Regions from separate parts of the Alkalihalobacillus sp. NPDC127517 genome, predicted to be linked through region 3. Evidence: riboswitches for the same ligand, from Rfam matches in the RefSeq annotation. Region 3 holds a riboswitch; each other region holds the start of a gene.
What was found. Region 3 has a riboswitch for S-adenosylmethionine ahead of ACQKKO_RS05450 (transporter substrate-binding domain-containing protein). Riboswitches for the same ligand answer to the same signal wherever they lie in the genome.

Region 1 (3,282 bases), on a different contig from region 3:
GTCTTCGATGGAATCGTAACGATCAGAATACACACCAAGTGGCGCAAGAATGGTTGTACCAATCGCTTCTAAATCCAAGTTGTTCTCTTCTCTGAAGTTATCAAAGTAAGATACGGTTTGGAACGCATTTGCATCAATATCTCCGTCCGCAAGCGCCTGGTTCGGTTGAACATAATCGTTAAAGCTCACAATTTCAATGTTAATGCCTTCTTCTTTAGCGATATCAGAGATAAAGTCCCACTGACGCGCATCTGTTCCCGCAATACCAATTTTGACCGTTTCTTCATCTCCTGAACCACATGCGGTAAGTGCTGCGAGTCCAAGTCCTGCTACCAACAATTTTAATGTGTTTTTCATAATACTCTCCACCCTTTTCTCTCTGTTTTATCTTCTTCTCGATCTCTTAGCAAGTAAATTTCCAAGTGATTGCAAGCCTTGAACCATAACAATTAATAAGATAACTGTGATTACCATTGTGGCATTGTCAAAACGCTGATATCCGTAAGTAATGGCAACATTACCAATTCCACCTGCCCCGATGGCACCTGCCATTGCAGTGGCACCGACAAGTCCAATCGTTGCAGTTGTAATACTTAAAATGAGTGAGCCTTTTGCTTCCGGTAATAAGAAACGGAAGATAATCTGTGTTTTTGACGCTCCCATTGAGTCAGCCGCTTCAATGATGCCGGGATCGACTTCAAGTAATGAGTTCTCAATTAACCTGGCAATATAAGGTGCTGCGTATACAACAAGCGGTACAACAGCTGCTTCCATTCCAACAGCACTTCCAACAATAAAACGTGTGAATGGGATTATTGCCACCATTAAAATAATAAAGGGAATTGAACGCAGCACATTAATAATTGGATTCAATATGTTAAAAAACCATGTACATTCAAGAATATGCCCTTTACGTGTCACAACGAGTACAACACCAAGTAAAATACCAATGATCGCTGAAAATAATAAGGATAAGAACACCATATATAACGTTTCATAAAGGGAGGTGATCAGTATATCCGTTGAAATGTTTGGTCTAATGGATTCTGGTAGGCTCTCAAGCATCAAGTTTCACCTCCGTTACAAGTAAATCTTTGTCTAGAATAAATTGAAACGCTGCTTCAAGTGACTCCGGTTCACCTTGTACTTCAACAGTTAAGCTCCCGAATGGTGTATCCTGGATTTCTGTAATGTTTCCAAAGAGTACATTGACATCAACGTCAAATTTTCTAACAAGCTCAGACAAAAGTGGCTTCCCAGAAGACTCACCTATAAATTCTATTTTGTAGATTCTCGTTTTTTCCGACCCTTGCTCCAGAATACGTCGTACACTTGCTGGAATTTGATCATTTACTACTGATCGAACAAAGTTTTTTGTAGTCTGATGCTGCGGTTTAGAGAAGACATCAAGAACCGTACCTTCTTCAATAATTCGTCCGGATTCCATCACGGCTACGCGATCGCAGATTTCACGGATCACTCCCATTTCATGAGTAATGATTAAGATCGTCACGTTAAATTCTGTATTCACTCGTTTAAGAAGCTGGAGGATGGCACTTGTTGTTTCTGGATCAAGAGCTGATGTTGCTTCGTCACATAGAAGAACGGCTGGATTCGATGCAAGCGCACGGGCGATCCCAATCCGTTGCTTTTGTCCACCAGAAAGCTGTTCTGGATAGCTTTCCGCTTTATCTGATAAACCAACAAACTCTAGTAATTCCGCTACTCGTTTCTTCACTTCTGCTTGAGGTGTACGAACAAGTCGCAAGGGGACAGCTACATTCTCAAACACCGTTTTTGATTGAAGCAAATTAAAGTGTTGAAAAATCATACCGATATCGCGCTTTGCCTTCTGCAATTGGCTTCCCTTTAATGACATAATGCTCTGGCCATTTACGATTACGTCCCCATCAGTTGGACGCTCAAGCAGATTCACACTCCGTATTAATGTACTCTTCCCTGCTCCACTAAATCCGATGACACCAGCAATTTGTCCTTTTTCTACACGAAATGTCACGTCATCAAGTGCCTTTACTTCGCGATCCGTTGTTTTAAATACCTTACTAACTCCCTTAAATTCAATCAATGGTCGTACCTGCCTTCCCTTAAAAATAGTCTATATCGATGAGGATACTAAGGTTTGAAAGCGATCTCTTACCCTTACTCTCATGTTTTCCTAAAAACAATAAAAACCCTCTTATTTAACTAAAAATAAGAGGGTTGAAATGATTGTTGTAAGTCATTCAGCTCTTATTATCCAGGTCTTTCACCTGCAGGAATTAGCACCTTCCGCAATTGCGGGGTTGCTGAAGCATCATCGGGCCAGTCCCTCTGCTCCTCTTAATAAGAATATGTGGTTGTGTTGTGTTAAAAACACAATATCAGAATTTGTCGAATCTGACAAGAGGTATTTCTTTTTTACAAGTATTGATATGCTTCTTTAGGATAAACGTTTAACAGTTTTGCGAGCTCAGTCTGCTGATCTTCAGCTACCTCCACAACTGCTTCAAAGATTAATCCTTCGTTCGCCAGGTTTTGTGCTTTTTTCGGCAAAACAAAGGTTACTGTATCTTTTGTATCCATCGACTTCACATGAATACGATCTTCAGTCACTTCCGTTACCTTGAACAGTCCACCTGTTGCTTCAGGATCGACCTTTTGATACTGAGGTAAAGAAAAACGTCCTGAATCAGATGACAGATTATACACTTGAACAGCTTCAATTAAAGAAGTCTCAAGCTCTGAGCAAACCGCAGAAGCGTCTGCATGAATGGCTGTTCCTACGTTCTGATCTAGCCACTTCGTAAATGCTTTAATTGTACTTAGTAGGTCTTTTACCTGTGTTTGGCTAATGACATCATTTTCAAAGAGATCAATAAGTAAGTGTTTTTTCCAGAAGTCTTTTGTGCAATCAGACCAATTCTTTGTTCTCTGTACTTCTAATGAGTAACGAATGGTGAATAAGCTTGTCCGGTACTTACGAACAGTACCTGCTGCCTTTCCATCTGTTTTCTCTTTAAAGAAGCGTAGAATAGGGTCATGGTAAAATGCATCAATCGTGTTTGGATTAAATCCTAAGTCCTCATATGTCTCAATATCCTCTTGTTTAACAGAAAGGAATTGATTGTTATGGTAATAGATTGGCTTTAAGCTACTATCCCGATTCTCTTTTTGAGTCACAAATGGCGACTCAGGTAAGCCTGCCTCTTTTCGGAAGTGATTGATATCAAATGTGATATCCACCGTTTGATACTTTGTAATCACTTGATCATATAGATTAAA
Region 2 (3,282 bases), on a different contig from region 3:
TTGTCTTTGGATTAAGAACGTTATCAGGTACTCCAGGACATTGGATGGGAACATGCAACCCAAAGAATTCATCTTCTGTCGTTTCTACTTGTGATAATTCCCCTTGAAGTGCTGCTTGCACCATTGCGCGAGTATAAGAAAGACTCATTCTTGCCCCCGTACCATATGGTCCACCTGACCATCCCGTATTGACTAAAAATACTTCGGCATTATGCATATCAATGAATTCACCTAGCATGGATGCATAATGCTTAGGTGGTAATGGTAGAAAAGGAGCACCAAAGCATGTGGAGAAGGTAGCTTCGGGTTCTGTAACGCCTCGTTCAGTTCCGGCTAGCTTACTCGTGTATCCAGATAAGAAATGGTACATCGCTTGTTCTTTTGTCAGCTTACTTATTGGAGGCAAGACACCAAATGCATCTGCGGTTAAAAAGATAATCGTCGAAGGGTGTCCAGCAATGCTTGGTTCAAGTGCATTTGGAATGTAATGTAGCGGGTACGCAGCACGAGTATTTTCCGTTCGTGATACATCATCGTAGTCAGCCTTCCCATTTTCAGCAACCACGACATTCTCGCACACTGTGCCAAACCTGATGGCATTCCAGATCTGTGGTTCATTTTTAAGGGAAAGATTGATGCACTTAGCATAGCACCCACCTTCAATATTAAACACTCCATTTGCCGACCAGGCGTGTTCATCATCACCAATTAACAACCGATCTGGGCTTGCTGAAAGAGTGGTCTTACCTGTACCAGATAATCCAAAAAACAAGGCGACGTCACCCTCTGTGCTCGTGTTAGCTGAGCAGTGCATAGGGAGAACCCCTTCAAGTGGTAATAAAAAGTTCATAACAGAAAAGATTGATTTCTTCATCTCACCTGCATATTCTGTTCCACCAATTAATACGATACGTTTTTCAAATGAAATGATGACAAATGCTTCCGAGCGTGTTCCATCCGTTTGAGGATCTGCTTTGAACGTAGGAGCTGATACGATTGTAAAAGACTCCTGCCATGAATTCTCAGGTACTTCATCTGACCTGATAAACAGCTGTTTTGCAAAAAGCTGATGCCATGCGAACTCATTTACCATTCGAATAGGTAGTTGGTACGTTGTATCTGCTCCAGCAAATCCATGAGTCGCGAAGATCTCTTCTTTTTCACTTAAATGAGTTAAGACTTTATCATAAAGAGCAGTAAATAGATCACTTGAAATAGGTTGATTAACAGCCCCCCAATGAATAAGTGACTCAACGGAATCTTCTCTTACAATGAATTTGTCCCGAGGAGAACGACCAGTATATGCACCTGTCTCGACGCTAAGTGCACCACTTTCGGTTAGCACACCTTCTTTATTTTGAAGTGCTTTACTTACTAGACTAGGAACAGAAAGATTATGTTGTACTCTAGATTGAGATAAGAGGTCTTCAAGCGCAATAGCTGTATTAAGTATGTTCATAATATGATACTCCTCTCCAATTAAGTTGCTTAATAATAACTTATTTTTTAATTAGTATAACACATTTAAATAATTAGTCTATACTTTTGTTAGGTTCATCTATTTAGGTCATTCAGATCGCATGAAAGCCTTGAATAGATTGACTTTCAAGAAAGAATGATATATACTTCATGGCGAACGGATCTTATCGGAGAGCCGGCGGAGGGACAGGCCCAGTGAAGCCCAGCAACCACTACTTTACTAAAAGTGGAAAGGTGCTAACCTGCAAGGCAATTGCCTTGAACGATAAGAGGTTAAAGGACAACATTTCAACCCTTTTCCTCAATATAGAGGAGAAGGGTTTTTTATTGTGTATATTTAATCTCAACCTGTGATTAGGCTGATAAGAGAAGCTTAGACTCAATTGGAAGGGTGATGTTTAACATGACAGAACTTAAAAGTAGACGATTATTTACATCCGAATCAGTAACAGAGGGACATCCTGATAAAATTTGTGACCAAATTTCTGATGCGATTTTAGATGAAATTTTAAAGAAAGACCCTAACGCTCGTGTGGCGTGTGAAACGTCAGTTACTACAGGAATGGTGTTAGTAGCAGGAGAAATTACAACAAGTACATATGTGGATATTCCACGTGTGGTACGTGACACGATTAAAGGAATTGGTTATACACGTGCGAAATACGGATTCGATGCGGAAACGTGTGCAGTCCTTGTTTCAATTGATGAGCAATCGGCTGATATCGCACAAGGTGTTGATAAAGCATTAGAGGCTCGTGAAGGACAAATGACAGAAGCAGAAATTGAAGCTATCGGTGCAGGAGACCAAGGATTAATGTTTGGTTTTGCTACAAATGAAACGAAAGAGTTAATGCCTTTACCGATCTCTTTAAGTCATAAGCTTGCACGTCGTGTGGCAGAAGTCCGTAAAGAAGAAATTCTTGATTACCTTCGCCCAGATGCAAAAACTCAAGTAACGGTTGAGTATGATGAGCAAGGGAAGCCTGCTCGTGTTGATACGATTGTTATTTCAACTCAGCATGCACCAGAAGCAACATTAGAACAAATTCAACATGATTTAAAAACACATGTCATTAAACATGTGGTACCTGCTGAATTAATTGACGAAAATACAAAATACTTCATTAATCCAACTGGACGTTTTGTAATTGGTGGACCTCAAGGGGATGCTGGATTAACAGGACGTAAGATTATCGTTGATACGTATGGCGGTTATGCACGTCATGGTGGAGGCGCATTCTCCGGTAAAGATGCAACAAAAGTAGACCGCTCTGGTGCGTATGCTGCACGTTATGTTGCGAAAAACATTGTTGCTGCAGGTCTTGCTGATAAAGCAGAAGTTCAGCTTGCGTATGCGATTGGTGTGGCTCAGCCTGTATCTATCTCTGTTGATACATTTGGAACAGGTAAAGTGTCAGAAGAAGAGCTTGTGTCTCTTGTTCGTAAAAACTTTGACCTACGTCCAGCTGGTATTATTCGTATGCTTGATCTGCGTCGCCCAATCTACAAGCAAACTGCTGCATACGGCCACTTTGGTCGTACAGATGTGAGCTTACCTTGGGAAAAAACAGATAAGGCTGCAACATTAAAAGAACAAGCTAGCGTAAAAATGGCATAATAACTAAGATAAGCTGCATCCATTTGGATGCAGCTTATTTTTTATATTCATTCAATTAGGGCTAGAATCAGTCGTTGGTCTCAGATTGAAGCCTTTTATAATATTGTCCCTTTTCCACGTATTCTGAACGAATTCGTTCCATATCAGCACGATCTTCTTCGGTCAGCTCTCGTATGACTTTGGCG
Region 3 (3,282 bases):
AATTGTTACTGGTTGGGTTTATACTCGGTATTTAGAGAAATTAAATAAATAAAATTATGTCATTTCTGAAAAGGGTAGTTTCATACTACTCTTTTTCTTTTTTAAAAAGGTAATCTTGTATTGGTGCACAACTGTTTACATGGGAATTTTTCATCATTAAGATAATGGAGGAGATACTCATGAAAAAAGAGCACTTTAAAGTTGAAGGAATGGACACAGAATTTGTTGAATTTCGACACAAAGAGCATAATATTTTGTTCACAAGATTCGAACGTATTAGGTTTAAAGGAGAAAAAGTTAGAGAAGAGGCCAAATATTTATACCTTATTTATATTTTTCGTAAAAAGCATAAGGTAGTAAAAAATAATGATGAAAAGGCAATGGGCCCCTTTAACATAATTTGTTTTAATCAGGTCTATCATACCTTCGATTCAACAATATGTAGATGCACTACGTATGCCATACAAAAATAAAAGAGAAAAACTTGCTACGATAGAAGAAGAGAGACTACTAGTTCGTTCAATTTATGTTCGATTTGAAGATGTAATTAATGCAATTACAAGTATCTCAAATGAAGAAGAAAGTGAGGAAAGAGATTACGTTAAAAAAATCGTTACAGAGACATACGGTGATATATTTAGGAAGATACGTTGGATTTTAGATGAGGAAAATGATGTCGATGAGTTATGGAATTTTGTCTCGCCATTTCATAGATCTATTAATAAAAGGTGGGATGAGTTAGAAATTGTAATTCATGATAAAGGAATTCAGGCCGTAATTAGGGGAGAAAGTGTTACTCATCTCTGGATTAATATATTGCGTTGGATTGAGGAGCATAAACTCCCATTATGATATTGCGTTGCAACCGGTGCATATTAACCGTAGAAAATTCACAACAAGCCGAGAGTATCAATCTTTGTTAACAGGAGAAACGTATTATATTGAGGCAAAGATTAACACAGAGCGTGCTATGCTTACTATTATAAAGATGCTAGATAAACTAGGAGTAAAAGCATATACGCCACTATTAAATAGTAAAAGTTAAATAACAAACTAATTTCTAATTAAATGAATCAGATTTTAAACGCATTGATGGAATGAAAAAATCATATTCCCCAATTGACAAAACCCCAAAACTTTCATAACATTGTGAAATACATATAACTTCATATCTTATCCAGAGTGACTGAGGGACAGGCCCGATGACGTCCGGCAACCATCATGTGTGACATGAAAGGTGCTACTTCCTGCAGAATGATTTCATTCTGAGAGATAAGTTTTTTATTGAAACGCCTCTTTCTGATGAAAGGGGCGTTTTTTGATTGTTTATTCAACTATGCATCTACATAAAAGGGGAGAGTTTACATGATGAAAAGACATGCTCGTTTGACTCAATCGGTTGTTGCGGTTCTTGGTTTGGCGGTTCTAGCAGGTGGGTGTTCTGTTGGAAATACCACAACAAATGAACAGGTCATCTTAGTTGGTACGCAGAATGATTACCCACCTTTCGCGTTTGCGGATGAGAGCAATGAACTAACTGGTTATGATATTGAGGTGGTCCAGGAGATCGATAAGCGCTTGGATGGCTATGCGTTTGATTTTGTGGCGACGCCTTGGGATAGTATGTTCCTGGCGCTTGAATCCAATAAGATTCAGGTAGTGGCGGATCAGGTGGCGAAAACGCCTGAGCGTGAGGAGAAGTATTTGTTCTCAGAGGAGTCGTACTTTGCTGCGGAGACGGTGATTGTGGTGAAGTCGGGTGAAGAGGATATTGAGATGATTGAGGATCTAGAGGGGAAAAAGGTCGGGGCGCTCGCTGGGGATTCGTATACGCTGTTGCTTGAGGAATACAACAAGGATGCGGAGAACCCAATTCAACTGGAGTACAGTGAGAGTGGTACACCTGCTGAGATCCTGCAGGACGTTCAGAACGGGCGCGTGGATGCGTATGTAAATGATCCAATTATGATTGATACGGTGCTCGATAAATATGACTTAGATGTTGAGATTGTGGGTCAGTCGTTAGTGAATGACAATATGGGCATTGTGTTCGCACAGTCGGAAGAGGGCGAGGAGCTACAGAAGCTAATTGATCCGATCTTAAAGGAACTGAAAGAAGACGGGACGCTTGCCGAGCTTTCAGTGAAGTGGACAGGTGGAGAGTATATTCCGGAATAGAGTGGAAGAGGGGAAGACATCATGGAGAACTTACTAGACCTTCAATTTCTAATTGAAAGCATTCCATATATTTTAGCGCGGCTGCCAATTACGCTTGGGATTGCGGTAGGATCGCTCACCTTAAGTTTAGTGATTGGGCTTGGGACTGCATTGATTAAAATTTACCGGGTTCCTGTATTGCGGGTGATAACATCAGTCTATGTTTCGTTTGTGAGGGGCACACCGCTTTTAGTGCAGCTGTATCTCGTCTTCTACGGGATTCCTAAGGTGATCTATTTTCTGCAGCGGGAACAAGGGTGGCTGCTTGGGCTCGATGTGAATCTGATTGCTCCAGAGGTGTACGCTCTCTTAGCCTTTTCCTTTAATCTAGGTGCGTATTTATCAGAGACGATTCGTTCGGCAATTGAGTCGGTGGATCGCGGGCAGTTTGAGGCGGCAAAGGCGATTGGGATGAAGCCGACGCAGATGATGCTGAAGATTATTTTCCCGCAGGCCTTAATTGTAGCGATCCCGAACCTTGGAAATATGTTCATTACTACGATTAAGGATACGTCACTTGTCTTTATTATTGGCGTGATCGATATTATGGGCCAGGCGAAGATTCTTGGCTCGCGTGGGTTAGCCTTTTTTGAAGTGTATATTGCGGTGTCGATTATTTATTGGATCGTGTGCCTGATGGTGGAGAGGGTGCTTGTGATCATTGAGAAACGGGCGCGCAGATATGAAAGAGGGATTGCATCATGATCAAGCTAGAGAATTTACATAAGTACTTTGGGAAACACCATGTGCTAAAGGGGATTGATCTTTCGGTGAACAAAGGAGAGGTTGTGGCGATCTTAGGTCCAAGTGGCTCAGGCAAATCAACACTCCTGCGTTGCATGAACTTTCTTGAGGAGCCAACAAGTGGCTTCGTTGAAGTGAGTGGGAAAAGAGTAAATGTGGAGTCGGCTAGTAAGAAAGAGATTCTGGCACTTAGGACGTCTACCGGCATGGTGTTCCAGCAGTATAACCTGTTCAAGAACTTAACGGTGCTCGATAATGTGATGATTGGTTTAACGAGTGTGAAGCAGCTGAAAAAGAATGAAGCGAAGCAAAAGAGCATTG

Region 1: linked by a shared signal. The riboswitch ahead of ACQKKO_RS07710 (methionine ABC transporter ATP-binding protein) and the one ahead of ACQKKO_RS05450 (transporter substrate-binding domain-containing protein) in region 3 are both predicted to bind S-adenosylmethionine.
Region 2: linked by a shared signal. The riboswitch ahead of metK (methionine adenosyltransferase) and the one ahead of ACQKKO_RS05450 (transporter substrate-binding domain-containing protein) in region 3 are both predicted to bind S-adenosylmethionine.

What each region holds. Positions count from the first base shown of each region.
Region 1 is NZ_JBNNQX010000005.1:53,788-57,069, forward strand. It holds gene ACQKKO_RS07700 (MetQ/NlpA family ABC transporter substrate-binding protein) at 1-357, opposite strand, end outside; gene ACQKKO_RS07705 (methionine ABC transporter permease) at 385-1,065, opposite strand; gene ACQKKO_RS07710 (methionine ABC transporter ATP-binding protein) at 1,058-2,086, opposite strand; SAM riboswitch class I at 2,248-2,350, opposite strand; gene ACQKKO_RS07715 (YecA family protein) at 2,419-3,282, opposite strand, start outside.
Region 2 is NZ_JBNNQX010000008.1:132,630-135,911, reverse strand. It holds gene pckA (phosphoenolpyruvate carboxykinase (ATP)) at 1-1,459, opposite strand, end outside; SAM riboswitch class I at 1,641-1,751, shown strand; gene metK (methionine adenosyltransferase) at 1,883-3,097, shown strand; gene ACQKKO_RS12580 (gamma carbonic anhydrase) at 3,165-3,282, opposite strand, start outside.
Region 3 is NZ_JBNNQX010000003.1:255,083-258,364, reverse strand. It holds gene ACQKKO_RS05465 (SH3 domain-containing protein) at 1-52, shown strand, start outside; gene ACQKKO_RS05460 (hypothetical protein) at 180-473, shown strand; gene ACQKKO_RS05455 (hypothetical protein) at 457-852, shown strand; SAM riboswitch class I at 1,171-1,279, shown strand; gene ACQKKO_RS05450 (transporter substrate-binding domain-containing protein) at 1,366-2,178, shown strand; gene ACQKKO_RS05445 (amino acid ABC transporter permease) at 2,200-2,922, shown strand; gene ACQKKO_RS05440 (amino acid ABC transporter ATP-binding protein) at 2,919-3,282, shown strand, end outside.